4 regions of the Bradyrhizobium sp. 45 genome follow, and region 4 is predicted to be linked to each of the others. Evidence: predicted binding sites of a transcription regulator. Region 4 holds the regulator's gene; each other region holds the start of a gene.
What was found. Region 4 encodes LexA, which represses DNA repair genes until DNA is damaged. Its sites were predicted from a motif close to TGTTCNNNNTGTGTTCNG; they were not measured.
Positions count from the first base shown of each region.

Region 1: IVB42_RS20665 (helicase-related protein) is a predicted target of LexA. The motif match lies at 3,232-3,249, and genes of this name have one in related genera.
Region 2: rmuC (DNA recombination protein RmuC) is a predicted target of LexA. The motif match lies at 4,112-4,129, and genes of this name have one in related genera.
Region 3: IVB42_RS01205 (YifB family Mg chelatase-like AAA ATPase) is a predicted target of LexA. The motif match lies at 5,214-5,231, and genes of this name have one in related genera.

Region 1 is NZ_JADPIX010000122.1:88,527-95,638, forward strand. It holds gene IVB42_RS20645 (DUF1488 family protein) at 1-94, shown strand, start outside; gene IVB42_RS20650 (hypothetical protein) at 645-887, opposite strand; gene rpmB (50S ribosomal protein L28) at 1,074-1,385, opposite strand; gene IVB42_RS20660 (DUF3108 domain-containing protein) at 2,029-2,838, shown strand; gene IVB42_RS20665 (helicase-related protein) at 3,516-6,932, shown strand; gene IVB42_RS20670 (RNA-binding S4 domain-containing protein) at 6,955-7,112, shown strand, end outside.
Region 2 is NZ_JADPIX010000122.1:167,211-174,322, reverse strand. It holds gene IVB42_RS21085 (DUF805 domain-containing protein) at 1-343, shown strand, start outside; gene dapE (succinyl-diaminopimelate desuccinylase) at 340-1,506, shown strand; gene truA (tRNA pseudouridine(38-40) synthase TruA) at 1,671-2,408, opposite strand; gene fmt (methionyl-tRNA formyltransferase) at 2,529-3,452, opposite strand; gene def (peptide deformylase) at 3,465-3,989, opposite strand; gene rmuC (DNA recombination protein RmuC) at 4,161-5,360, shown strand; partial or broken gene IVB42_RS21055 (GIY-YIG nuclease family protein) at 5,423-5,725, shown strand; gene IVB42_RS21050 (MFS transporter) at 5,812-7,112, shown strand, end outside.
Region 3 is NZ_JADPIX010000006.1:138,616-145,727, reverse strand. It holds gene cpaB (Flp pilus assembly protein CpaB) at 1-274, shown strand, start outside; gene IVB42_RS01230 (type II and III secretion system protein family protein) at 285-1,802, shown strand; gene IVB42_RS01225 (pilus assembly protein CpaD) at 1,860-2,594, shown strand; gene IVB42_RS01220 (AAA family ATPase) at 2,591-3,880, shown strand; gene IVB42_RS01215 (tetratricopeptide repeat protein) at 3,950-4,735, opposite strand; gene IVB42_RS01210 (PilZ domain-containing protein) at 4,816-5,061, opposite strand; gene IVB42_RS01205 (YifB family Mg chelatase-like AAA ATPase) at 5,290-6,828, shown strand; gene IVB42_RS01200 (hypothetical protein) at 6,884-7,112, shown strand, end outside.
Region 4 is NZ_JADPIX010000100.1:135,457-142,568, reverse strand. It holds partial or broken gene IVB42_RS15615 (ComEC/Rec2 family competence protein) at 1-1,326, shown strand, start outside; gene IVB42_RS15610 (hypothetical protein) at 1,465-1,899, opposite strand; gene lexA (transcriptional repressor LexA) at 2,393-3,094, opposite strand; gene glp (gephyrin-like molybdotransferase Glp) at 3,271-4,482, opposite strand; gene IVB42_RS15595 (hypothetical protein) at 4,721-4,912, opposite strand; gene IVB42_RS15590 (HAD family phosphatase) at 5,080-5,706, opposite strand; gene IVB42_RS15585 (alpha-hydroxy acid oxidase) at 5,721-6,854, opposite strand.

The DNA.
Region 1 (7,112 bases), on a different contig from region 4:
CATCGAAGCCTGCACCGGACGCAAATATCAGGCGACGGAGTTCGAAGGCACGCCGCCGGGGATCGTGCTGCGGAGCATTGATTTTCGGGGGTAGGGGAACGGCGTGGGCTAGAAGTATGGCGGAGCCGGGCCGTCGGTTCCGTCGCGTGGCTGTCTGGACGAATATGAAGGAACTTCATTTTGGAGAAATGAGATCGGTGAGTTGGATTGGTCTAAACACAATATAGTTTGTTCGGGCCTACTGCCGCTTAGCGATAGAGCAGTAGAAATGGAAAGCCTTCAAGACTGCAATTGTCGCGCTGAGGTCAGCGTGTGTTCCAAACTGCCGTATCATTTTTCGGAGTAGGGCTTTTCCATCTCGCGTGAGCTCCCAATGAACCTTGTCGGCCACTTTGTCTGCTCGGATCACTGCGCTCGGATGGTCCTGAACTAAGAGATCAAAAAAGTGGTTTGGCAGTAGATCCTCTAGTTCCCAATTCAACCCTTTGTAGGCCAGGTTTTCCCGTTCAAAGGCCTTTTGGAGAGTCTTGGGATCGAGATTGCCGCTCGTTGGCATGTGTGGATGAAGCCGGAAGACGTCACGAAACTCCACAATACTTGTGTCCAAAGCAGTCGCAGCTCTTACTGCCTGTTGGCCTGCCTTGTCATTGTCGAATAGCCATATCGTCGCCGGAGCGCGATCCTTGATCGAGCGCTGAGATCAACCGCTTGTCAGAAACCTCGGATAAGACTAGCCGCCAAGGCAAGCCTAGGAATGATATCAAAGTTTCGAGTTGGGGGCATTCCTTCGGCAGGTCGATCAGCCAAAGTGCAATGTCGCGGCTGTCGAGGTTCGACAGGAGATTGTCCGAAGCTCCGTCGACAAGAAAAAGTTTCTTTTGGTTCATTTTCCCGCTCCCATGCCGTCATGGCGTTGCCTCGATGCCTTCCAAACGGGATGCACCGTTTGATTGTAGGAGGAAGCGCGGTGTTATCAACAAAAACGGCCGGATCTTCCGATCCGGCCGTCACGCAAAACTCTTCCAGCTAAGCCTACGCCTCGCGACGCAAGCCCTCGCCCGATTCGAAAATTCTTAGCTCGCCTTCTTCTCCGGCGCCGGGGTCGGGCCGACCTTCTTCTGGATGGCGCGCTTCAGCTCGAGGGCGCGGGGCGACAGCACGGCGGCCTTGGCCTTGAGCAGGAAGGGATCGAGGCCGCCATTGTGGTCGACGCTCTTGATCGCGTTGGTGGAGACGCGCAGGCGCACGTTGCGGCCCAGCGCTTCGCTGATGAAGGTCACGTTGACCAGGTTCGGCAGGAAGCGGCGCTTGGTCTTGATGTTGGAGTGGCTGACCGTGTGGCCGACCTGGGGGCCCTTGGCCGTCAATTCGCAGCGGCGAGACATGGCAAAATCCTCAATCTTTCCCAACGATGTGCGGCCGCCATTCGGGGCGCCACGGGCAAATTCTCTGTCCTTGCAGGGAGCGGGCGGACGTATAGGGGGGAAGCGGCGGGACGTCAAGGTTTTGGGGCGGGTTTCGTGCTCCAAGGTAGCTGTCATCGCCCGGCTCGCCGCCTTCGCTGAAGCTTCGGCGGGCCGAGCACCCGTGTGGGCCTCGGCGTAGCCTTGGCGGAGCCGGGACCGGGCGATCCAGTACTCCGCGCCGGTGCGGCTGACCAGAGGGGCCGCGGCGTACTGGATGCCCCGGTCAAGCCGGGGCATGACGGCGGTGGAGGTGGCGGGGTGAGGTGCGCTTTCAGTCCCACCCCCGATCACCAAAACGGCAATGATTATCGCGCCTTACCATCACATAAAGGGCGTATTCGCGCCCGAAAAGTCCGGTGGAGTTCCGGACGCCGACAGGCCCGGACGCATTGCTTGGCGCGGTATTTGGCTTAAGTAACAACCGTTCGCGCCCCGATTGGATTGTTTCGTGCTCACAACGCCTCATCTTGCGCCGAGCCTGCGCCCAAAAGAGCTGCGCTCAGCGGAGCGGCGCGCGAGGAATCCGCGCGTAAGCCATCCTCGCTCTGCCGGCCGCTGGGTCATGGCGGCCCTTGGCGGGCTGGTGTTGGCGTGGGCGGCGGAGCCCGCGGCGGCGCAGGGCAAGCTCGAGGCGCAATATGAGGCGACGCTGGCGGGCATTCCCGTCGGCAAGGGCGCCTGGAACATCGACATCCAGGACGATGTGTTCGCGGCCGCGGCCTCCGGCGGCACCTCGGGGCTGCTGAAATCCTTCGCGGGCGGGTCCGGCACCGGCGCCTCGCAGGGCCGCGTGGTCAACGGCGCGCTGGTCGCGACCGGCTATCAGGCCTCCACCACCACCTCGAAGAAGACCGAAGAGATCCGCATCACGCTCGACAAGGGCAATGTGAAGGATTTTGCCATCCTGCCGGAGCCGCCGGTCGATCCCGACCGCATCGTCGTCACCGACGCGCATCGCCGCGGCGTCTGGGACCCGATGACGGCCTCGCTGGTGCGCGTATCCGGCACCGGCGACGTGCTGTCGGCGGACGCCTGCCACGGCAGCGCCGCCGTGTTCGACGGCCGCATGCGCTACGAGCTCAAGCTCGATTTCAAGCGCATGGAGAACGTGAAGGCGGAGAAGGGCTATCACGGCCAGGTCGTGGTCTGCTCGCTCTATTTCGTGCCCATCGCCGGCTACATCCCCGACCGTCCGGTGATCAAATATCTCGCCGCCCAGCGCAACATCGAGGTCGCGTTCGCACCGATCGCCGGCACGCGCATCCTGGTCCCGTTCTGGCTGAAAGTGCCGACCCCGCTCGGGCCGGCCATGCTGGAAGCAACCAGCTTCATCACCAGCGCCCAGCCGCCCAAGGTCGCGAAGACGCAGTAGGGCTGGGTGCCGTAGCCCCGCTGCCGTAGCCCGGATGGAGCGCAGCGTAATCCGGGGTTCTTTGCTTCGGCCCCCGCATTGCGCTCCGCTCCATGCGGGCTACGGACCTCCCTTTTGGTGAAAATAAACATCAATGATTTCAACAACATGCCTACTGTGCATGGGGTTGTTTTCGCGCATTTTGTTTGGAGGGGGTCGAGAACCGGGAATCCATTTGACTCCTCCCCGATTCTGATTCGACTCCGCGCCGTCCCCAGCTTTAACGAATCCGCCATCGAAACGTCGCTTGTGCGGCGGAGCAAAACTCCATCTAGTGCGAACCCACAAGCCTCCCGCGACATCTTGCGTGAACGGAACAGGACTCAAGGGGGAGTCAGCGATTCGGCCGCGATTCGTTCTCAACTCGTTCCGAAGCTTAAAGCCAACGGGAAAAGCGTCGCAAAGTGAGACAGTTGCGCTGGGTTCAGGGAGAGGCGCCGCATTCTCCGCCGTCATGCCCCGGCTTGACCGGGGCATCCAGTACGCCGCGCCCTCTCGGTTTGATCTGCGCCGCCTCTGGAATACTGGATCGCCCGGTCGAGCCGGGCGAGGACAGCAGTGTGTGAGGCGAGCCCTTCGCGCCACCGCCCCAAAACAGCACTGACATTCGCCCCAATCGCCATTACCTAATCCCCCAGATGCCTTTTTCCTCCTCCCCCTTCGCTTCCGAGCGGCTTCCCGGCGCCGGCGTCACTGCGGTGCTTGGTCCCACCAACACCGGCAAGACCCATCTCGCCATCGAGCGGATGCTCGCGCATCCCTCCGGCATGATCGGGCTGCCGCTGCGCCTGCTCGCGCGCGAGGTCTACAACAAGATCGCAGCAAGGGTCGGCCCCGACGCCGTCGCGCTCGTGACCGGCGAGGAGAAGATCAAGCCGAAAGCGCCGCGCTATTGGGTCTCGACCGTCGAGGCGATGCCGCGGGATCTCGACGTCTCGTTCCTTGCCGTCGACGAGGTGCAGATCGCATCCGATCTGGAACGCGGCCACGTCTTCACCGATCGCATCCTCAATCGCCGCGGCCGCGACGAGACGCTGCTGCTCGGCGCTGCGACCATGCGCCCGATCATCGAGCGGCTGCTGCCGGGCGTCTCCATGATCACGCGGCCGCGCCTGTCGCAGCTGGAATTCGCGGGTGATCGCAAGATCACGCGGCAGCCGCGCCGCACCGCCATCGTCGCCTTCTCGGCCGACGAGGTCTACGCCATCGCCGAGCTGATCCGCCGCCAGCATGGCGGCGCCGCCGTGGTGCTGGGTTCGCTGTCGCCGCGCACCCGCAACGCGCAGGTCGCGATGTTCCAGAACGGCGAGGTCGATTACCTCGTCGCCACCGACGCCGTCGGCATGGGCCTCAATCTCGACGTCGACCACGTCGCCTTTGCCTCCGACCGCAAGTACGACGGCTACCAGTTCCGCCGCCTGACGCCGTCCGAATTCGCTCAGATCGCCGGCCGCGCCGGCCGCGCCACCCGCAACGGCACCTTCGGCACCACCGGCCGCTGCGGCCCGTTCGAGCCCGAGCTCGTCAATGCGCTGCAGAACCACACCTTCGATCCCGTGAAGGTTTTGCAATGGCGCAATTCGAAGCTGGATTTTGCTTCCCTCGGCGCGCTCCAGGTCTCGCTGAACCTGGCCCCCGGCCACGAGGCGCTGACGCGCGCGCCGATTGCCGAGGACATGCGCGTGCTCGACCACGCCGCCCGCGACGCCGAGGTGCGCGATGTCGCGCATGGCAAGGACGCCGTGGAACGGCTGTGGGAGGCCTGCCAGGTCCCGGATTATCGAAAGCTGTCGCCGGCCGCCCATGCCGAGCTGGTGACGACGCTGTACGGCTTCCTGATGCGGAAGGGATGCATCCCCGACGCCTGGTTCAGGACCCAGATCGACCAGGCCGACCGCGTTGACGGCGATATCGACACGCTGTCGGCCCGGATCGCGCAGATTCGCACCTGGACCTTCGTCGCCAATCGCCCCGACTGGCTGAAAGACCCCGAACGCTGGCAGGGGATCGCCCGCGAGGTCGAAAATAAATTATCGGATGCGCTCCATGAACGCTTGACTGAGCGTTTCGTTGATCGCCGGACCAGTGTATTGATGCGCCGCCTGCGGGAGAACACGAGCTTGAATACGGAAATCGGCAAGACCGGCGAAGTCATCGTCGAAGGCCATGTCATCGGCCGCCTCGATGGCTTCACCTTTGCACCGGATGCGGCGGAAGCCGGCTCCGATGCGAAAGCGTTGCAGGCTGCAGCGCAGGCCGTGCTCGCCGGCGAGATCAACGCGCGCGCCGAAAAACTGGGCAACGCACCGGACGAGCAGTTCGTGCTGACCTCGGAAGGCATCATCCGCTGGACCGGCGACGCCGTGGCGCGGCTGTCTGCCGCAGAGGAAGCGCTGCATCCGCGCATCCGCATCATCTCCGACGAACGCCTCACGGGCGCCCCCCGCGACAAGGTGCAGGCGCGGCTTGAGCTCTGGCTCAAGACGCATATCGAAAAGCTGCTCGGGCCGCTGTTCGAGCTCAGCAAGGCCGAGGACGTCACCGGCATCGCCCGCGGCATCGCCTATCAGCTCGTCGAGGCGCTCGGCGTGCTGGAGCGCCCGAAGATCGCCAACGAGCTGAAGGATCTCGACCAGCCCTCGCGCGCGACCTTGCGCAAATACGGCGTCCGCTTCGGCGCCTATCACCTCTATTTCCCCGGCCTGCTCAAGCCGGCCGGGCGTGCGCTGGCCGCGCTGCTCTGGGCGCTGAAGCAGGACAATGTCGATCCCTCCGCGCTGTCGGGCGCGCAGCATCTGGCGAGCTCGGGCCGCACCTCGTTCCCGGTCGACAAGCAGCTGCCGCGCGATGCCTATCGCGTGCTCGGCTACAAGCAGGCCGGCGAGCGCGCCGTGCGCGTCGATATCCTCGAGCGCCTGGCCGATCTGATCCGTCCGGCGCTGGCCTGGCGCGAGAACGCGTCTGGCGAAAAGCCCGCCGGGGCATTCGACGGCCGCAGCTTTGTGGTGACGCAGGCGATGACCTCGCTCACCGGCTCCGCCGGCGAAGACTTTGCCTCCGTGCTGCGTGCGCTCGGCTATCGCATGGACAAGCGCCCGCCGCTGCCGGCGAAGCCCGCCGCGGCTGTTGTCGAGACGCCTATTGCTGAGGCGCCTGTTGCTGAAGCCTCCAGCGAAGAGACGCCCGCAACCGAAACGCCGGTCGAGGACGCCGCAACCCCTGCGGATGCCGCGATCGAAGCCGCTGCCGAGCCTGTGACCGTCGAAGACGCGCCCGGGATGGAGCAGCACGACGAGCCCGCGCATGACGAGCCGGCGCTCGAAGCTTCCGTCACGCCGGAAGACGCTCCCGGCATCGCGCCACCTGCGGAAGAGCCTGTTGCCCCCGCTGAAGCTGTCGAAACCGCACCTGCCGAAACCGCGCCTGCAGAGACCGCTGCAACTGAAGCCGCTGCGTCGGCCGATGCGGCAGCGCCGGTGGAAGCCGCGGCCGCGCCCGCCGAGCCCGAGCTCATCGAGGTCTGGCGTCCCGCGGGCCGTCACGATGATCGCAAGCCGCGCCACGAGCGCCATCGCAACCAGCGTCATCACCAGCCGCGTCCACAGGCGGGCGCTGAAGCCGGCGCTGCGCCTGCCGAAGGCGAAGCCCAGCCTGCCGCCGACGGCGAGAAGCGCGGTGAGCGCCATCGCCATGGCGGCGGTCATCGTCGAGATGGTGGCAGGGACTTCCGCAAGCCGCGAGAAGGTAGCGCCGAAGCTGCGCCGCGTCCCGAGGGCCGCGACGACAAGAACCGCCGCTTCGAGGGCAAAAATGGCGGCAACAAGGACCGCGACAACAAGGACCGCAACAAGGGCAAGTTCGGCGGCGATCGCGACAAGGGCCGCGATAACCGTGGCCGCGACCGCGACAAGGGCCGCGACCGCCAGGGCGGACCGTCGCTGCGTCCCTACGCATCGAGCGCCACCCCGCGCGAGCGCGATCGTCCGGTCGATCCGAACTCGCCGTTCGCGAAGCTCGCTGCGCTGAAGGAGCAGCTGTCCGGGCGTAAGGAGTGAGCCCACGACCGAGCGGCAGCGCATCGACAAATGGCTGTGGCACGCGCGGGTGGTGAAGGCGCGCACCTCCGCGGCCGCGCTTGTCGAGTCCGGCCATGATCGCGTCAACGGTGCACGCGAGAAATCGCCGGGGCATGCGATCAAGATCGGCGACGTGCTCACCATCGCGCTCGATCGCAC
Region 2 (7,112 bases), on a different contig from region 4:
CAAGCGGCTGCACGATCGCGACCGGAGCGGCTGGTGGCTGGTTCCGTTCTTCGTCGTGCCTGCGTTGTTCGACCAGTTCTCGGACCTGCTGCCCACCAATTCAAACTGGGTTCTTGCCGTCGCCTGGGCCGTGCACATTCCGTGGTTTTGGGGCCTCGTGGAAATGTTCATTGTGCCCGGCACCTCGGGCGACAACCGGTTCGGCCCCGATCCACTGGCCGTCCTTGAAGATGGCTCCGCGCCCGCACCTTCGACGAAAAGCTGGGACCAGCAGAGCGAGATCGAATTTGTCCCGCCCAGTGCTAGCCCACCCGGCGGCATGCATGTTAAGCGGGGCGCATGACCGATGCTCTCTCGATTGCCCGCGATCTCATCCGCTGCCCCTCGGTAACCCCCGCCGATGCCGGTGCACTGGGCGTGCTCGAAAAAGCCCTCAATGCGGCAGGCTTCACATGCCACCGCGTGACTTTCAGCGAGCCCGGCACCGCCGACGTCGACAATCTCTTTGCGCGGATCGGCACTGACGGGCCGCACATCACCTTTGCCGGCCACACCGACGTGGTACCGCCGGGCGACGAGAGCGCCTGGAGCGTCGGCGCGTTCTCGGGCGAGGTGAAGGACGGCTTTCTGCACGGCCGCGGCGCGGTCGACATGAAAGGCGGCATCGCCTGTTCGGTCGCCGCGGTGCTGGAGCATCTGGCCGCGAACGACGGCAAGCCGCGCAGCGACGGCAAAGGTTCGATCTCCTTCCTGATCACCGGCGACGAGGAAGACGTCTCCATCAATGGCACCATCAAGCTGCTGCAGTGGGCGGCCGAGCGCGGCGAAAAATTCGACCATTGCGTGCTCGGCGAGCCCTCCAATGTCGAGACCCTCGGCGACACCATCAAGGTCGGCCGCCGCGGCTCGCAATCCGGCACGCTGTATGTCGACGGCGTGCAGGGCCATGTCGCCTATCCGCACCGCGCCGCCAATCCGGTGCCTGATATCGCGCGGCTGATCGTGGCCATCTCGGACGAGCCGCTCGACCATGGTAGCGCGCAGTTCCAGGCCTCCAACCTCGAATTCACCTCGGTCGACGTCGGCAACACCGCCAACAACGTCATCCCGGGACAAGCGCGCGCAAAATTCAACATCCGCTACAACGACAACCACACTCAGGCGAGCCTGCGCGAGCTGGTCGAGATGCGGCTGACAAAAGCCTGCGGCAACCGCATTCGCGCCCGCATCGTCTGGGAGCCCTCGAACTCGAACGTGTTCGTGACCAAGCCCGGCCCGTTCACCGATCTCGCGGTGTCCGCGATCGAAGAAGTGACGGGCCGCAAGCCGGAGCTGTCGACCTCAGGCGGCACCTCGGACGCGCGCTTCATCTCAAGCTATTGCCCGGTGATCGAATTCGGCCTGGTCGGCCAGACCATGCACCAAATCGACGAACGCGTGCCGGTCAGGGACCTGGAGCGGTTGACCAAGGTGTATCGCGGGATTTTGGCGAGGTATTTTGGGTAGGCTCTTCCGCCTGCCCACTCCGCTGTCATCGCCCGACTTGATCGGGCGATCCAGTATTCCAGAGACGACAGTGACTGAGCCGAGAGGCCACGGCTACTGGATGCCCCGGTCAAGCCGGGGCATGACAGTGGGGGGATGTAGCGAGAGTACGCGCCCTCATCCCATCAGTAATCCACCTGCATCAGATACAGCCCGTCCGGCGGGGCGACGATGCCGCAGGCGGCGCGGTTGCGTGCGGCGAGCGCTGCGGAGAGATCATCGGCGGTCCAGCGGCCTTCGCCGACCCACATCAGCGACCCCACCATCGAACGCACCTGGCTGTGCAGGAATGAGCGCGCCGAGGTGACTATGGTGATCTCGCGCCCGTCGCGCAGCACGTCGAGCTGATCGAGCGTCTTCTCCGGCGACCTGGCCTGGCACTCGGTGTCGCGGAAGGTGGTGAAATCGTGCTTGCCGAGCAGGCGTTGTGCCGCCGCATGCATCGCATCGGCGTCGAGCCGGCGCGGCACGCGCCAGGCGTGGCCGGCATCGAGTGCGAGATTGGCGCGAGTGTTGACGATACGGTAGCGGTAGTGGCGCTTGATGGCTGAAAAGCGCGCCTCGAAACTATCAGGCACGATATCCGCTTCGAGCACCGCGACAGGATGCGGGCGCAGATGCGCATTCAAGCCGTCGCGAAAACGGCCCGGCGGAAACTGCTTGCCGACATCGACATGCGCGACCTGGCCGCGCGCATGCACGCCGGCATCGGTGCGGCCGGCACCATGGACGCGCGCATCCGCGCCGGTCATCGCCTTCACAGCGGCCTCCAACGCGCCCTGCACCGAGGGCAGCGTCTCCTGCACCTGCCAGCCGAAGAACGGCGCGCCGTCATATTCGATGGTGAGCTTGTAGCGGGGCATCTTGTCCAGTTTCGCTGTCATCGCCCGGCTCGACCGGGCAATCCAGTACTCCGCAGCCTATCCGTTCGACCGAGAAGCCTCGGCGTACTGGATACCCCGCCTTCGCAGGGTATGACAGCGTCAGGTGAATTTGGCGCCGGTCTTCAACGGCACGCCGCGCAGGAAGTCCGCGGCCTGCATGCGTGCCTTGCCTTCGCGCTGGAGCTCGATCAGACGGATTGCACCCTCGCCGCAGGCGATGGTGAGGTGATCGTCGAGCACCTCGCCGGGTGCGCCCGTGCCTTTCGCCAGCTCGCAGCGCAGGATCTTGACCCGCGCATTCTCAAGTTCGGCCCAGGCGCCGGGAAACGGCGACAGGCCGTGGATATGGCGCAGCACCTCGCGCGCGGGCCTGGTCCAGTCGATCCGCGCCTCGGCCTTGTCGATCTTGGCGGCATAGGTGACGCCGTCCTCGCTCTGCTGCTTCAGCTGAAGCCCGCCGCGCGCCAGCGCGGCCATGGCGCGCACCATCAGATCGGCACCGAGCCGCGACAGACGATCGTGCAGATCGAGCGCGGTCATGTTGTCCGTGATCGCGAGCCGTTCCGCCATAGCGACGTCGCCGGTGTCGAGGCCAACATCCATCTTCATCACCATCACGCCGCTCTCGGCATCGCCGGCCATGATCGCGCGGTTGATGGGAGCGGCACCGCGCCAGCGTGGCAGCAGCGAGGCGTGCAGGTTGTAGCAGCCGAGCTTTGGCGCATCGAGGATCGCCTGCGGCAGGATCATGCCATAGGCGACGACGACGGCCGCATCGGCGTCAAAGGCGCGAAACTCTTCCAGCGCCTCCGGCGTTTTCAAAGTCTTCGGCGTCAGCACGGGCACACCGAGCTTTCGCGCGGCCTCTTCCACCGGGGTCGGCTGCAATTGCAGCCCGCGCCGTCCGCCGGGCTTCGGCGCGCGCGTGTACACGGCCGCGATCTCGTGGCCATGCGCGACGAGCTCGAGCAGCGTCGGCACGGAGAAATCGGGCGTGCCCATGAAGATCAGGCGGAGGGGCATCGACAGAGAACCTCACTCCGCGCGCTTGGCGGCTTTCTCGAACTTCTTCAGCACGCGGTCGCGCTTGAGCTTTGACAGATAGTCGACGAACAGCACGCCGTTGAGATGGTCGATCTCGTGCTGGATGCAGGTGGCGTAGAGGCCTTCGGCGTCCTCCTCGTGCACCTTGCCGTCGAGATCGGTGTAGCGCACCCGCACCTTCGCAGGGCGCTCGACCTCCTCGTAATATTCGGGGATCGACAGGCAGCCTTCCTCGTAGACCGACAGGTCCTCCGAAGAGGCGATGATTTCCGGATTGATGAAGACGCGCGGCTCGGGCTTGGTCTCGCCGTCCTGGTCGGGCTTGGCGAGGTCCATGGTGATCAGCCGCAACGGCTGCGCGATCTGGATCGCCGCGAGCCCGATGCCGGGCGCGTCGTACATGGTCTCGAACATGTCGTCGGCAAGCTTGCGGATCTCCGGCGTGACCTTCTCGATCGGCTTGGAGACCAGACGCAGCTGCTTGTCGGGCAGGATGATGATTTCTCTGAGGGCCATGGCCGCGATTTAAGCCGCGCGTTCGATGCGGTCAATGCGGCCGGGAACCCCGTTAACCCTCCGCTAACCATAAAACTTCAGGTTTCGTTAACCATAAAAATTAACAGAGCATTTACCATAAATGTTCGCTATTCGTTCGTGTCTCGAAGCGAATCGGCTAGAAGCAGGGGCATGAACGAGATCATTTTCATGCTTGGCGACTGGCCGGTGCGCACCGTGGACGCGCTGATCGGCTTCGGCGCCCTGGTCCTTATCCTGCTGCTCGTGATTGCCGTCGTGATCGCGCGGTCAGGGCGGCGCGGCGCGGAACTCGCGATGGCCAACGCCATCCGCGCCGACGAGCTCGAGGAGTGCATCAGCCAGATGCTGCACGCCCAGAGCGAGGCTTCGGGGCGAGTCGACGCCATGACCCAGACGCTGGCCGGCCGCCAGGCCGACATGGCGCGCGCGGTCAACGAGCGGCTGGATTCGGTGACCCACCGCGTCGGCCAGTCCATGGAGCACTCGACCCGCAACACCATGGAGAGCCTGCACGCGCTGCACGAGCGGCTCGGCATCATCGACAGCGCGCACAAGAACCTCACCGACCTCACCACGCAGGTGACGACCCTGCGCGACGTGCTCGCCAACAAGCAGTCGCGCGGCGCCTTCGGTCAGGCGCGGATGGAAGCGATCGTCCAGGACGGTCTGCCGAAGGGCGCCTACGAGTTCCAGTTCACGCTCTCGACCGGCAAGCGTCCGGACTGCGTCGTGTTCCTGCCCGACCAGCGTCCGCTCTGCATCGACGCGAAATTTCCGCTGGAGGCGATGACCGCGCTGCATGATGCGCGCACCGACGAGGAAAAGCGCATCGCCACGCAGCGGCTGCGCGGTGACGTGATGAAGCATGTCAGCGACATCGCCGAAAAATATCTCGTCGCCGGCGAGACCCAGGAAATGGCGTTGATGTTCGTGCCGTCGGAATCGGTCTACGCCGAGATCCACGACGGTTTCGACGACGTGATCCAGAAGGCGTATCGCGCCCGCGTCGTGCTGGTGTCGCCGTCGCTTTTGATGCTCGCAATCCAGGTGATGCAGCAGATCATGAAGGACGCGCGCATGCGCGATGCCGCCGACCAGATCCAGACCGAAGTGATCAAGCTCGGCGACGACCTCGGCCGCCTGCGCGATCGCGTGCTGAAATTGCAGAAGCACTTTGCCGACGCGAACGAGGACGTCCGCCAGATCCTGATCTCCGCCGACAAGATCGAGAAGCGCGCGGGGCGCATCGAAGAGCTCGATTTCAGCAAGAGCGATGCCCCCGAAGCCCCGCATCTCGTGGCGACCGGCGCTGCCGAGTTGTTCCCGAGGAAGCTCCAGGCGGGGGAGTAGAATATAGAACACACTGTCGTCGCCCGGCTTGACCGGGCGACCCAGTATCCCAGAGACGGCAGATGGGCGGGCGCTGCTACTACGTGTACATTCTCGCCAGCAAGATGGGCGACACGCTCTACATTGGCGTAACGAACGATCTCATCCGCCGTGTGGCCGAACACAAATTGCAGTTAGTCGAGAGCTTCACGAAGGAATAGGGCGTTGTGAAGCTAGTCTATTTCGAGCAATTCGATGATCCCGAGAATGCGATAAAACGCGAGAAGCGCCTGAAAAAATGGACGCGCGCCTGGAAGATTGCGCTGATCGAGAAGGATAATCCCGATTGGAACGATCTCTATGCGGAGATCGCGGGCCCTCCATAACTCCGGCCTCTGGAATACTGGGTCGCCCGGTCAAGCCGGGCGACGACACCTCACTTGTGGCTCTCAGAATCTGCTAACACCACCCCATGACCGCACCCGACGCGACCTCCCCTGCCGGCCCCGGCACGGCCCCCACCTCCTGGCGTGACAGCCTTGCCGTTTACCTGCAGCCGCGGGTGCTGATCGTGCTGTTCCTCGGTTTCTCGTCCGGGCTGCCGCTGGCGCTGTCGGGCTCGACGCTGCTGGTGTGGATGCGGGAATCCGGCGTCGATCTCAAGACCATCGGGCTGTTTGCGCTGGTCGGCACGCCCTACACGCTGAAATTCCTTTGGGCGCCGCTGGTCGATGCGATGCATGTGCCGCTGTTCACGCGCGCCTTCGGGCGGCGCCGCGGCTGGCTGCTGTTCTCGCAATTGCTGCTGATCGCAGCGATCCTGCTGCTGGCGCTGACCGATCCCGCGCGCTCGCCGTTCTACGTCGCGCTCGGCGCATTGCTGGTGGCGACGGCCTCGTCGACGCAGGACATCGTGGTCGACGCCTTCCGCGTCGAGAGCCTGCCGGAGAGCGAGCAGGCCGCCGGCATGGCGTCCTATGTCGCGGCCTATCGCATCGGCATGCTGGTCTCGACCGCCGGCGCGCTGTTCATCGTCTCCGGCTTCGAGAGCACCGGCATCACCCGCACGTCCGCCTGGATGTGGGGCTATGTGGTGATGGCGGCGATGGTCCTGATCGGGACGATCACGGCGCTGGTCGCGACCGAGCCCGAGCAGTCATTGCGGGCGGAAGCCGCGACGCAGACGCAGACCGCGCTCGCGCGCGTGCTGCACGCGGCAATCGGCGCCTTCTCGGAATTCCTGACGCGCAAGGACGCGCTTGCGGCACTCGCCTTCGTCGTGCTGTTCAAGTTCACCGATGCCTTTTCCGGCACGATGACCGCGCCGTTCGTGATCGACCTCGGCTTCTCCCGCAACGACTATGCGGCGATCGTGAAGGGCGTGGGCCTTGCTGCGACTCTGATCGGCGGCTTTGCCGGCGGCTTCGTCGCGCGGCGCTATTCGCTTGCGACCAGCCTCTGGATCGGCGGCGTGGTGCAGGCGCTCGCGAACCTCTCCTTCTCCTGGCTGGCCTTCGTCGGCACCAGCCAATGGGCGCTCGCCTTCGCCATCACCTGTGAGAACTTCACCAGCGCCATCGGCACGGTGATCTTCGTCGCCTATCTTTCGGCGCTCTGCCAGAACCCGCTGCACACGGCGACGCAATATGCGCTGCTCACCGCGCTTGCCGCGGTGGGGCGGACCTATCTCTCGTCAGGCGCCGGCTTCGTGGCTGATACCACCGGCTGGCCGCTGTTCTTCGTGATCTGCATGCTGGTGGCGATCCCGAGCCT
Region 3 (7,112 bases), on a different contig from region 4:
CAATATCCGCGTGCTCGCGATCGACCAGGCGCCGAAGGAAAAGGACGGCCAGAACGCCGTCGTCGGCAGGACCGTCACGCTCGAGCTTAAACCCGACCAGGTCGCCGCGCTATCGGCAGCGCGCCAGGGCGGCACGCTGACACTCGCGCTGCGCAGCATCGTCGATGCCAACTCGGTCGACAGCACGCCCGAGGACCAGGCGAGCAAGCGGTCCGGCGGGGTCAACGTGATCCGCTACGGCGTACAGGCGCGGCAACTGACGTCACAGAAGTGATGGGGACATGATGAACTACGGGGATGATCGGACGGGCATGCGCATTCGGGGGAATCGCGCGCGCTCGTTCTGGACGGGGACGATGCTGACCCTGGGGCTCCTCGCAGCCCCCGATGTCGTCAGCGCCGCAGATGCGCCGGTCGGCGACCAGGCGCCGATGCAGGCAGCCGATCTCGATGTTTCGCCGGTCGGGACGATCGCGCCGGCGAAGACGCGCTTCCTGTCGCTCGGCGTCGGCAAGTCCGCCGTCATCGACCTGCCGCGCGACGTCAAGGACGTGCTGGTCGCCGATCCCAAGATCGCCAATGCCGTGATCCGCTCGGCCCAACGCGCCTATATCATCGGCGGACAGGTCGGCCAGACCAACGTCGTGTTCTTCGCCGCAGACGGCCAGCAGGTCGCCGCCTACGATATCGCGGTGAAGCGCGATCTCAACGGCATGCGCACGGCGCTGCGCCAGTCGCTGCCGGGCGTGCAGATCGAAGGCGTCGGCGACAGCGTGATGCTGACAGGCTCGGTATCGAGCCCGGTCGAGGCCCAGCAGGCCGGCGACGTCGCCGCGAAACTGGTCGGCGGCTCCGACAAGGTGGTCAATAACATCATCGTGCGCGGCCGCGACCAGGTGATGCTCAAGGTCGTCGTCGGCGAAGTGCGCCGCGATATCGTCAAGCAGTTGGGCGTCGATCTCAGCGCCAGTCTGAACGCCGGCACCGCGGTGGTGAACTTCAACAATTCCAACCCGTTCTCGGTCAGCGGCGGACCGATCGTCAGCAACAACGGATTAGGTGTCGCCGGTCTCACCAAAGGCTTCGCGACCGTCAGCGCCACGATGCGCGCGATGGAAAGTGCCGGTGTCATGCGCACGCTCGCCGAGCCGAGCCTGACCGCGATCTCCGGCGAATCCGCCACCTTCATCGCCGGCGGCGAATTCCCCATTCCCTCGGGCTATGCCTGCGATCCCGTCACCCACGTTTGCACCACCCAGATCACCTACAAGAAGTTCGGCATCTCCCTGAACTTCACCCCGGTCGTGCTGAGCGAGGGACGGATCAGCCTGCGGGTGATGACCGAGGTGTCCGAGCTGTCGAACCAAAGCGCCATCACGGTGACCCAGGCGCTGTCGTCGAGCTCGACCAACTCGATCACCATCCCCTCGATCCAGACCCGCCGCGCCGAAACGACGCTGGAAATTCCCTCGGGCGGCTCGATGGCCATGGCCGGCCTGATCCAGCAGCAGACCAAACAGGCGATCAACGGCCTGCCCGGCGTCGACCAGGTGCCGATCATCGGCGCGCTGTTCCGCAGCCAGGACTTCGTCAACAACGAAACCGAGCTGATGGTGATCGTGACGCCCTATGTGGTGCGCGCGGTGGCTCAGAAGGAGCTGTCCCGCCCCGACGACGGCTTCGCCCCGGCGTCTGACGCCCAGACGGCGCTGCTCGGTCGCATGAACCGCCTCTATGGCGTCGCGCGCCGCGTCGATCCGATCGCGGGCACGCCCGGCGATTTCGGCTTCATCATCGACTGACGACGAACGGACAGGTTGGGGAACGGGGCAAGAGACGGGGCACGAGGGGATGAAGCGATGACGAAGACCATGGCCGATCGACGTCGCGGGTTGAGCGTCGCGCTGGCACTGACGGGGCTCTCCGTCATGCTGGGCGCCTGCAACACCACCGGCGAGATCGTCACCCAGACGGTGCCGACCGACTATCGCCAGCGTCACCCGATCGCGGTCGAGGAAGCCAAGAAGTCGATCGTGATCTTCGTCGGCAAGGCTCGCGGCGGCCTCTCGGCCGCGCAGCACGCGGACGTCGCCGGCATTGCCCGGGACTGGGTGCGCGAAGGCACCGGCTCGGTCGTGGTCGACGTCCCGGTCAACGCGGCGAATTCGCGCGCGGCGGCGGCGACCTATCACGAGATCCGTTCCGTGCTCGCATCCGTCGGCGTGCCATCGCGTGCCATCGTCCAGCATCCCTATCGGCCCGAGGATCCAGGGCTGCTGCCCACCATCCGCCTGAGCTATTCCCGGATCGCCGCGGTCGCCGGCCCCTGCGGGCTGTGGCCGGAAGATATCGGCCCCTCCATCCTCGACCCCGGCTACAACGAGAACCGGCCCTATTTCAATCTGGGCTGCGCCAGCCAGCGCAACCTCGCGGCCATGATCGACAATCCGGCCGACCTGGAGCAGCCGCGGTCCGAGACGCCGGTCTATAACGCACGGCGTGACATGGCCTTCGAGCGCTATCGCAAGGGCACGCCGATCGCGAGCAGCAATCCAGACGCCGACAAGGCCAAACTCAGCGATACAGGCAGATGACACGCGTCCACGACGAAGAAGCGGACGATCCGCAGCACCCCGAGGAACACATTGCGCCGGTTCCTCGCATCTCCGTGCAAGCCTTTTGCGAGACCGCGCAGACGCTCGCCGCGGTGACCGCGGCCGGGCAGGATCGCCGTCTCGCCAAGGCGCATCTCACGGCCAAGGACGGTGGCCTCGCGGCGGCAATCGAAGTCTATGAAACGATGCCGACGCCGAACGTCATCGTGATCGAATCCGACGGCACCCGCGACATCCTCGAGGGCCTCGACGACCTCGCCGGCGTCTGCGATCCCGGCACCCGTGTGGTCGTGATCGGCAATCCCAACGACACCGCGCCCTATCGCGAGTTGGTCCGCCGCGGCGTCAACGACTATGTGGTGGGACCGGTCGAAACGCTCGACGTCGTCCGCTCGATCTGCAGCCTGTTCTCGGCGTCCGAAACCATCATCACCGGCCGCGTCATCGCGGTGGTCGGGGCCAAGGGCGGTGTCGGTGCCTCCACCGTCGCGCACAATGTGGCCTGGACCATCGCCCGCGACCTCGCGCTCGATTCCGTCGTGATCGATCTCGACCTCGCCTTCGGCACCGCGGGTCTCGACTACAACCAGGACCCGGTGCAAGGCATCGCCAATGCGGTGCTGTCGCAGGATCGGCCGGACACGGCCCTGATAGAGCGTCTGCTCTCCAAATGCACCGAGCGTCTCAGCCTGCTTGCTGCGCCCGCCACCCTTGACCGCGTCTACGATTTCGGCGCGGAGGCCTTTGACGCGGTGTTCGACACGCTGCGCATGACCACGCCCTGCATCGTGCTCGATGTTCCCCATCAATGGTCGGGCTGGACCCGTCGCGCGCTGGTCAACGCGGACGACATCGTCATCGTGGCCGAGCCCGATCTTGCGAACCTGCGCAACACCAAGAACATGCTGAACGTCTTGAAGGCGGCGCGGCCGAACGACCGGCCGCCGCTCTACTGCATCAACCAGGTCGGCATGCCCAAGCGGGCGGAGATCGAGGTCAAGGCCTTCGCCAAGACCATGGAGAGCCAGCCGATCGCGGTGATCCCGTTCGATTCGAAGCTGTTCTCGACCGCGGCCAACAACGGCCAGATGATCGCGGAGGTCTCCAAGAGCCACCGCACCACCGAGCTGTTCCAGAACATGGCGAACCGCCTCGCCGGGCGGGGCGAAGTGAAGAAGCCGAAGCGCTCGCTGCTCGGGCCGCTGCTGAAGAAGCTGAAGGGCAGGTCGGGTCGCGGGTCAGCCCCGCATCGCAAGGCATCCTGAGCAAGGCGTTCTGAGCAAGGCGTTCGGACCAAGGCTTCCTGACACGGCATCCTGACGCGCGCGAGCGAGTTACTTCTCCGCCCGCTGCTGCTTCTTCACCAGCAACTGCCGCAGCGCCGTGACCTTGGCCGCCGCCTGATCCGGCGGCAGGTCCGCCTTCACGATGGCTTCGGCCTCGGCCTGCTTTCCTTCGAGTCCCAGCACGAGCGCGAGATTGGCGCGCACGCGGAAATCGGCGGGATTGCGCTCGTGCGCCCGGCGCATCGTTTCCTCAGCCCGCGGCAGATTGTTCTGCAGCATGTAGGACAGTCCGAGATTGGACAGCACCGACGGCTCGTCCGGCACGATCTTCAGCGCGGCGGCGTAATATTGCTGCGCCTCCTCGTTGCGACCGAGCTGATCGAGCGCGGCGCCTTGCGCCGACAGGATATGCCAGTCGGGATCCTCGGGCGAATGCGCGCGGCCGAGGACGTCGAACGCCTGCTGGAAACTGCCGCTGTCGGCGAGCGCACGGCCGTAGCCGGCGAGCAGCGCCTTGTTGCTGGAATGGGCGAGCACGGCCTGCTCCAGCACCGCGAGCGCCTGCGCGCGCTGGCCGGTCTGGCGCAACGCCTTGCCGTATTCGAGCGCGACGTTGGGATCGCCAGGCTTGGCGCGATAGCGCTCGCGCAGCGCATCCATGTCCGGCTTCACGTCCGGCTTGGCCTCGGCCCTGCCAGCCGTGTCCGACTTTCCGCCGAGCGCGCCGGTGATGTCCTCGATGCCGGTTGTCTGACAGCCGCCGAGGGCCAGGATCAGAAGCGCGGAAAACAGATATCTCGCCGGAAGAGAGGCGACGGACAAACGCTTGGACATACTCTGATCACTCGGCGACTGATCAGAGATGCTTACCGATTAACGCTAAAGTCCCGTTAAGGCGGGGCGCTTCCGAAAGCTCAGTCGGTGAATTCAGCGCCGAACTCGCAGCCGATGCGCCAGCGCAGGCGGCACTGCCGGGAATAGTCGGGCGCGAAGATGATGGTGAATTGCGGCGGCACTTCCAGAAATTCCGCCACGACTTTCACGCCGCCATCCGAAATATCCGTGATCGTGCAGTCCCGCGGCAGCGAACCCGCGCCAAAATGAATCTTGGCGAGCCGCGTGCACATCCGTCGTTCGCTTCTCCGGCGATTTGCAAGCATTTGAATTGTTCACCCGTTAGACCACGGCCCATCCCGCACCCCTAGGAGTAGCGGACATTCGTTGGAATGTGCTGAGCAGAGCAGCTTGCATTCGAGGCGTAGTGTCTTCGTCGTGTTTACGATTGGTTAGGACCTTCCGGCGCCCCTCGACCCGTTCCTGTATTGTTCTTGCAAGAATTGGCCCGCTCTGCTACCCCTAATTGTGCAAAAGGGCAGGCTGGTTCGGGCATGGTTCAGCGGGTTTCTACCGTCGCCTTTGAGGGGATCGAGGCCCGCGCGGTCGACGTGCAGGTGCAGGTCGCGCCCGGTCTGCCGGCCTTCGCGATCGTCGGTCTCCCGGACAAGGCGGTGTCGGAGGCGCGCGAGCGGGTCCGCTCGGCGCTGATCGCCTCGGGGCTGGCGCTGCCGGCGCGGCGGATCACCGTCAATCTCGCGCCCGCCGATTTGCCCAAGGAGGGCAGCCATTATGACCTGCCGATCGCGCTCGGCCTGATGGGGGCGATCGGCGCGATCCCTCCGGATGCGCTGTCCGGCTTCACCGTTCTGGGCGAGCTTGGCCTCGACGGATCGATCGCGCCGGTGGCCGGTGTTCTTCCCGCCGCGATCGGCGCCAATGTGCGCGAGGAGGGGCTGATTTGTCCGGCGGCTTGCGGCTCGGAAGCGGCATGGGCGAGCCCGGACATCCAGATCATCGCCGCAAGTTCGCTGATCCAGATAGCCAACCATTTCAAGGGAACGCAGGTGCTGTCGCGGCCTGTGCCGAAGGTGCATGAAGCAGCAAGCTCGCCGCTCGACCTGCGCGACATCAAGGGCCAGGAGAGCGCCAAGCGGGCGCTGGAGATCGCGGCCGCCGGCGGCCATCACCTGCTGATGATCGGCGCGCCCGGCGCCGGCAAATCGATGCTGGCGGCACGCCTGCCCTCGATCCTGCCGCCGCTGTCACCGGGCGAGTTGCTCGAGGTCTCGATGATCGCCTCTGTTGCCGGCGAGATCGAGGGCGGCGCACTGACGGCGCGGCGGCCGTTTCGCTCGCCGCATCATTCCGCCAGCATGGCTGCGCTCACCGGCGGCGGCATGCGCGCCCGGCCCGGCGAGATCTCGCTCGCGCATCAGGGCGTGCTGTTCCTCGACGAGCTCCCCGAATTCGATCCGCGCGTGCTGGATTCGCTGCGCCAGCCGCTGGAGAACGGCGAGGTCTCGGTGTCCCGCGCCAATCACCGCGTCACCTATCCCGCACGCTTCATGCTGGTCGCGGCGATGAATCCCTGCCGCTGCGGCAATGCGTTCGAGCCCGGCTATGCCTGCAAGCGCGGCCGCATCGATCGCTGCACGGGCGACTACCAGGCCCGCATCTCGGGGCCGCTGATGGACCGCATCGATTTGCGCATCGAGGTTCCCGCGGTGACCGCGGCCGATTTGATCCTGCCGCCGCCCGCAGAGGGCTCGGCCGAAGTCGCCGCGCGCGTGGCGGCGGCGCGGGATATCCAGCTCGCCCGCTACGCGGACGCCGGCCTGCCGAAGGTTCGCACCAATGCCGAAGCGCCGGCCTCGGTGCTGGAGGAGATTGCCAAACCGGATGCGCAAGGCCAGAAGCTGCTGCGCGACGCCGCCGAGACCATGCGGCTGTCGGCGCGCGGCTATCACCGCGTGTTGCGGGTGGCGCGCACGCTGGCCGATCTCGATCATGCGGACAGGATCGGCCGGCTGCATCTCGCCGAGGCCTTGTCCTACCGCGCACTCGCGGAGGATGTGCGCCAGATCGCCTGACCGATACGCCCGCGGCATCTTCCTGACGAACAGCACGTTCCCCGAGAGTGAAGCTATGACCGACGCCAATGCCTGCACCATCAGATTTGTTCGTGCGTCCCAATACGCTGATTGGCTGAGGTCATACGAGCTGTGGGTCAACGGGACCAGCGTTGGGAAGCTTGCGCGCAACGGCGTGTTGGAGATCACGCTGCCGGCCGGCGCCTGCACGATCGAGGCGACCATTGATTGGGGCAGGAGCCAGCCGCTCGTCGTTCGCACCACTCCCGGCCAAACCGTCGAGA
Region 4 (7,112 bases):
CGCGCGCTGCTCGCTCTGATCCCCGGACTGGCAGCCGGCTTCGCCATCAAGAAATGGTCGGCCGCCGCCGCGCTGGTCGCCGCTGCGTTCTACCTGCTGCTGTCGGGCGCGGAGGTCGCCACGCAAAGGTCGTTCTTCATGACGGCGGTGGTGCTGATCGCGGTGATGGTCGATCGCCGCGCCATCACCTTCCGCACGCTTGCTGTGGCTGCGCTGATCGTGCTGGCGGTCGCGCCGGAAGCGCTGGTGCATCCGAGTTTTCAGATGTCGTTTGCGGCAACGCTCGGCTTGGTCGCACTGGTGCAAATCGGCATGCCCAATTTGTTTGCCTCGCCGGACAATTCGGCGACTGCGCGCATTGCGATGTGGGGTGGGCGCGAGATTGCGATGCTGTTCATGGCTTCGCTGATTGCGGGACTTGCGACCACGCCCTATGCCGCCTTTCATTTCCACCGTGTCACGCCGTTCGGCGTGCTCGCCAATCTCGGCGCGATGCCCGTGGTCTCTGCGCTGGTGATGCCGGCGGGGCTGTTGGGGCTGCTTGCTGCGCCGTTCGGGCTGGACAGCGTGTTCTGGTGGCTGATGGGGATTGGCATCGAGTGGATGGTCGCGGTCTCGCGCTGGGTCGCGGCCTTGCCGGGCGCGGTGGGCCGCATCCCGGCGTTCGGGATCGCGCCGCTGATCGCGGCGAGCCTGGGAATCATTGTGCTCGGCTTGTTGCGCACGCCGCTGCGCTGGTCCGGCGCCCTGGTGCTGCTGGCAGCGATCCTCTGGGGACTGTCGGCGCGGCAGCCCGACATCCTGATTGCCGGGGATGGCGCGAGCGTCGCGGTGCGGGGCAGGGACGGATATCTGCACCTGATCAGGACGAACAAGGACGGCTTTCTGCTCAAGGAATGGCTCGCTGCCGACGCCGATCCGCGCGATGCGGGCAGAGCCTCGCTTGCCGATGGCGTGTCCTGCGACGAATCCGGCTGCGTGACGCCACTGGCCGACGGGAGGCTGGTCGCGCTGGCACTGCGCGTCGACGCTCTCGCAGACGATTGCAGTCGGGCCGCCCTGGTGGTGACGACTCGTCCCGCGCCGCCCGATTGCGCGGCGATGGTGGTCGATCGGCAGCGGCTCGCCAGCCAGAGCGCGCTGGCGCTGACGCAGCGTGGTGACGGTTTTGTGGTTCAGGCAGTGAGGGCGAGAGGCACGAGCCGCCCCTGGTTGCCGGCCGGCGCCGGCGAGGGTGATTTCGACGGCAGCCTCGCGCCAAAGTCGACCGCGCCTCGCATCAAGGACGCAACGCCGGCGGACACCGACCTGCAAGCCGACGATTGATCTGATGGTGCGGAGCAACGCAGTGGTTCGGTGCGTCCGTTCGGATTCGCGGGGCGCAAACCACACCATCTCGCCGGCCACGGCCGGCGATGGCGATTCAATCCTGACCTCCGACCTCGTAGCCGGAGGGCGGCTCTGTCAGCCGATCGGCAGGTGCGTGACGGTCGGCTGCCTGTCGGCGGTGATCTGCGCCTTGTGCTCGCGCTCGGTGACCGACTGAGTCACCGGCAGTTGCAGCACCGTCGCGCGCTGGCCTTCGACGAGCTGCGTCACCAGCACGTATTTGCCGTCGGGGAATTCGATCGCATCATGATGGCGGTCGGGAACGTGCGGATCGATCTTGCCGAACTTGCCGACGCGGGAATTGATGGTGCGCGTCCAGATCCAGCGATTGTCGTAGCGGACGTCGTCGGCGAAGGCGAGCTCCGTCCCCGGCAGCAGGCAGACGGCGACGGACGGATCGGCTGCAGAGGCGAAGCCGCGCGTCGAGGTGCCGCGGAAGCTTGTCGTGACGATCGTCTCGCCGACTTCGGCGGGGCGCGACGCGACGGCATGTAGGCTGTAGTCACACATCGGGTGCTCCTCATGCTGGGATAGCAACCCGCGTCTCTTATCGAGGCGCAGGCCTCTATCAGAGTGGAAGCACGAACGCTGTGCTTGGTTGTGGGCAAATCTGCGGCTGGCTTCCGCAAGCCGCGATCACATTATCTTTCCCGAATTCAATAGGAACAAAGCTCGCCGCGATGCATTCGGGAGGCGCGTACGCGAACATTGCCAACTTGGCTGCAACGGCCGAACTTGACCGCTGGTCGCTGTTTCCTCGAACAACCGAGCCGCGAAGCGGTGCTGCTTGAAGCGGTGCTGCTTCGTCGGCGTGGCGAGGAGCCAGCGTTGGAGGAGGGGCCGGATAGTCTGTGCAGAACCAGAAAGGCTATCCAGCCGGAGCGGACGATGATCCGCTCCAATCTCTGACCGGCGATGCCGATCGGAAGCGCGCGAGGCGCCAAGCACCTCCGGCATGAAGTGCTTCCGATATGAAGTACTGCCGATAGAAAGACTCCCGGTATCAGTACTTCCGGTAAAGCCCGATCAGCTTGCCCTGAATCTTCACCCGGTTGGGCGGCAGGATGCGGACCTCATAGGCCGCGTTGGCGGGCTCGAGCGCGATCGAGGCGCCGCGACGGCGGAAGCGCTTCAGCGTCGCTTCCTCGTCGTCGATCAGCGCCACCACGATGTCGCCGGTATCGGCGCTCTCGTTGCGCTGGATCAGGGCCATGTCGCCGTCGAGAATGCCGGCTTCGACCATCGAGTCGCCGCGCACTTCCAGCGCGTAATGCTCGCCCGAGCCGAGCATGTCAGGCGGTACGCTGATAGTATGGCTGCGGGTCTGCAACGCCTCGATCGGCGTGCCGGCCGCGATGCGGCCCATCACCGGCACCGCGACGGGACGTTCGCCCTCGTCAGCGGGCAGGCTCGCGCTCGCACGCACCTTGCCGAGATTGCCCTCGATGACGCTCGGCGTGAAGCCGCGGCGGCTGCCAGCGGCTGCCTGGAGCTCCGGCAGCTTGATGACTTCAATCGCACGGGCGCGGTTGGGCAGGCGTCGGATGAAGCCACGCTCCTCGAGCGCCGTGATCAGGCGATGGATGCCCGACTTCGAGCGCAGATCGAGCGCATCCTTCATCTCGTCGAAGGAGGGCGGCACGCCGCTTTCCTTCAGACGTTCACTGATGAACCGCAGAAGCTCGTATTGTTTGCGCGTTAACATCTCGACCAAAGTCCCCCGGTTGATGTCGTCCGATTCCGAGACGCTGAATTCGGCCATAAGCCGCTGCATGCTCGAAACAAATCATGAACAGACACTATATGTTCGATACATGTTCCGCAACTGCTTAATTTACCGTGAACAGAGCAAAGTGCGCGGAACGCGCGTTGCGGGGGCGCTCAGACGGGGAGCCGCAACACTTCGCAAGCCGTGCCGGCTTCGGCCTTCGGCGCGAATGGTGCGCGGACGAGAAGTACCTGTGCTGCAGCGAGATTCGCAAGCAGCGAAGAGTCCTGATGATTGACGGGAACAACGACGCGTGTGCCATCGTCACGCTCCTCAAGATGCGCGCGCAGATAGTCCTCGCGCTGGTCGTTGGCGCCGACGTCGCGGCCGAGCACGGCGCGTTCATGGCGATGGTGAATCACTGAACGGCCCGACAGGGCGCGAATCAGCGGCACCATGAACAGGAAAGCGCACACGTAGGACGATACGGGATTGCCCGGCAGGCCGATCACACCCATTGCGCCGAGTCGCCCGTGCATCATCGGCTTGCCTGGCCGCATCGCGATCTTCCAGAACGCCATCGCGATGCCTTCGTCCCGCAGTGCCTGCTGGACCAGATCGTGGTCGCCGACCGATGCGCCGCCGGTCGTGATCAGGACGTCGGCGCCGCTCTCGCGGGCGCGGCGGATGCCGGCGGTGGTGGCCTCGAGCGTGTCGGCGGCAATACCGAGGTCGATGGTCTCGGCGCCCTCGCTGCGGGCGAGCGCGTGCAGGGCGTAGCCGTTGGAATAGACGATCTGGCCGTGGCCGGGCGTGGTGCCCGGCATCACCAGCTCGTCGCCGGTGGCGAGAATCGCGACCTTCGGACGCCTGACAACGGCAAGGTGCGGATGATTCATCCCGGCGGCGAGCGCGAGGTCTCGCTCGGTCAGACGGCTTCCCTTGCGCAGGAGCACGTCGCCCTCGCGGAAATCGACGCCGGCGGGGCGGATGTGCCGGCCGGCGATCGCGGCTTCCTTGATCGTGATGCGCTTGCCGGCGGCGACCGTGTCCTCCTGGATCACGACGGCGTCCGCGCCAAAGGGAACGACGCCGCCGGTGAAGATCCGCACGGCCTCGCCGGCTCCGACCGTCCCCTCGAACGGTCGGCCCGCTGCGACTTCGCCGATGACGGTGAGCTCCGAATCGATCGTCGCGGCGTCGGCCGCGCGCACCGCGTAGCCGTCCATCGCCGACATCGCTTGCGGCGGCTGCGTGCGCCGCGCCACGACGTCACGCGCGAGCACGCGATGGTAGGCCTCGTCGAGGGAAATCATTTCTTCCGGCAGCGGCTCTGCACCCGCCAGCACCGCGGCAAGCGCGTCAGAAACCGGCATCAAGGCCACGGCGAAAACTCCTGCTCGGCACGTTCGGGCGAATGTTCCGCACGTCTTCTAGCCGAGCGCAGGCGCAGAGGCAAAAGCGGCTGAGCAGGCACAGTCATCCCGCCCCTTCACATTGTTCCGGAAGGCAGGATCAAGCGCGTCGCGGCATGATCCGAAGGAGGTCACAGATCGGCAGGAGAGTGGTCATGGAAGCGACGAAAATCATGGCAAGGCGAGAACGCGCCATGGCCTGAATCGATCAGCTCCCTGCCTGCCCGGGAGTTACGTCGGGCGCCTTGGATCCCTGATCCTTGTCGGGCAGCGGGTCGGCTTGGGATTTCAGGTCGGCGGCCTTGCTCACAAGCTTGGCGGAAAGGTCCGAATCTGAAGTTGTCCTCGCGAATTCAAGAAGAAGAGAGGCCTGCTTGGTGAGGTAGGTTTTGCCCAGCACGATGATGCATCCGTCCGTAGAAGTCCCGACGGACTCTAAGAGTCCGGAAGGCGGTATTCCGTTCCCGGAACTCTGTATAAAAATGTACAAAGTGATCCGGTTCCTCAATTTTTCAAAATTGGTCCGTCGGGCCGTGCCGTCGTGGGTTTCGCGACAACGGACCGTCGTCAAATGCCCAATGCCTTCAATGCGTTCCCGACGTCACGCGGCGAGGTCACATGCACCGCCGTCAAGCCGCGCGCGCGCGCTCCCTCGATGTTTTCGGCAAGATCGTCGAAGAACACGATGCGCCCGGCGGGCACGCCGATCGCCGCAACGACGTGGTCGAAGGCCTCCGCATCCGGTTTGCGCAGGCCGATGCTGGACGACAAATACAGCTCGCGGAAATGGCCGAGGAGGTCGGCATATTCCCTCGAGAAATGGTCCACGTGCGGCCGGTTGGTGTTGGAGAAAGCATAGAGCGGCATCTGTTTCGCTGCGCGCGGCAGCAGCTCGGCGATGTCAGGCATTTCGCCGGCGAAAATCGCGTTCCAGCCTTCCAGGAACTGCGCATCCGAAATGCCGATTCCGAGCGAGGCTCGCAATGAGGCGAAATAGTCCTCATCGCTGATCTTCCCCATCTCGTGCAACCGATAGGCTTCGCTGTCCCGCACATAGCGCGCGACGATGGCTTCGGGCTTGCAGCCGGCATGTCCCGCCCAGCAGGCGATCGCCTTGGAGAAATCGATATCGAGCACGACGCGGCCGAGATCGAACAGGAGCGCATCCGCGCTGCCGGGAGAGAGCGATGTCACCTGCGTCCTTTCACTCAGTATCGATACGGCTCGTGGTCGAACAGCGGAAACGCGCTGAACACACTCGGCGCGTTGGTTGCGGTCGCCTGGTGCAGGCAGGATTTGTTGACCTCGGCGAACGAGGTCGCACCCAAGAGGCCGAGGCAGCGCAGCACTTCGTCCTCGAGCAGTTCCAGCATGCGCGCCACGCCGGCTTCGCCGGCCGCCGCCAGCGCCCAGCATTGCAGCCGGCCGATGCCGACGAGGTCGGCGCCCGCCGCGATCGCCTTGACGATGTCGGTGCCGCGACAGACACCGCCATCGACCATGATCTTGGCGCGGCCGTTCACGGCGTCGACGATCTCGGGCAGCACGTGCATGGCGCCGCGACCGTGATCGAGCTGACGGCCGCCATGGTTGGAGACGTAGATCCATTCGACGCCGTGATCGATCGCGATCAGCGCGTCCTCCGGCGTCGCGATGCCCTTGAGGATCAGCGGGATCTTGAACTTGTCCTTGATCATCTTCACCGTCCGCCACTCCAGACCCTTCTGGTAATCGCCCCCGGTGGCGCGCAAGCGGCTCTCGCGAACGTAGCGCTTGGCGATGTCACGTTCGCGGCGGCTGTAGTGGGCGGTGTCGACGGTCAGGCAGAAGGCGGCGTAGGCGTTCTTCTCGGCCCGGCTGACGACGTCGGCGACGAAGGCGTCATCGCCGCGCACATAGAGCTGGTAGAGCCGCAGCGCGTCGGACGCAGCTTCGGCGGTCTTTTCTAGGCCGGGCTCGGACACCGAACTGAGCATGTGCGCCGCACCGAAAGTGCCGCAGGCGCGTGCCACGCTCGCCGCACCATCCGGATCGAAGATCTCGAGCGCGCCGACCGGGGCGAGGACCACGGGCAGGCGCATCTTGCGGCCGAACTGTTCGACCGAACCTGTAACCTTGCGAACATCGCGCAGCACGCGCGGGCGGAAAGCGATCTCGTCCAGCGCCATGCGGTTGCGACGCATCGTGGTCTCGGTCTCGGCCGCGCCGACGATATAGTCCCATGCATTCTGGTTGAGGTTGGCGCGGGCTTTCCGGATGAATTCATGCAGATTCTGGAACGGCTCGGTGCTGGCGCCGAGCTCGACGTTCCTTTCCGGTTGGATGCGGGGTGCTTCGTTCATTGTTATCCTCCCGAGAATTTGAAGCCTTCCCTGATCGCCTAACCCGTCCGGGGCGCCAAAACCATCCTAAAATGGCATGGCTGCGAGGCGCGGGCCGGCCGGCCGACCCCCGCTGCGCACGAACCGGTCCTGCAACGTTGCCGAAAGTTTAGGTCCGGACCAACCGATTTTTACGGTGTACCCGCCGGCGTGGCATCCCGGCCTTGAAGAAACCAGAATGGTATTGTGAGAAGCAGGCTGGATCGCCATTTGCATGGC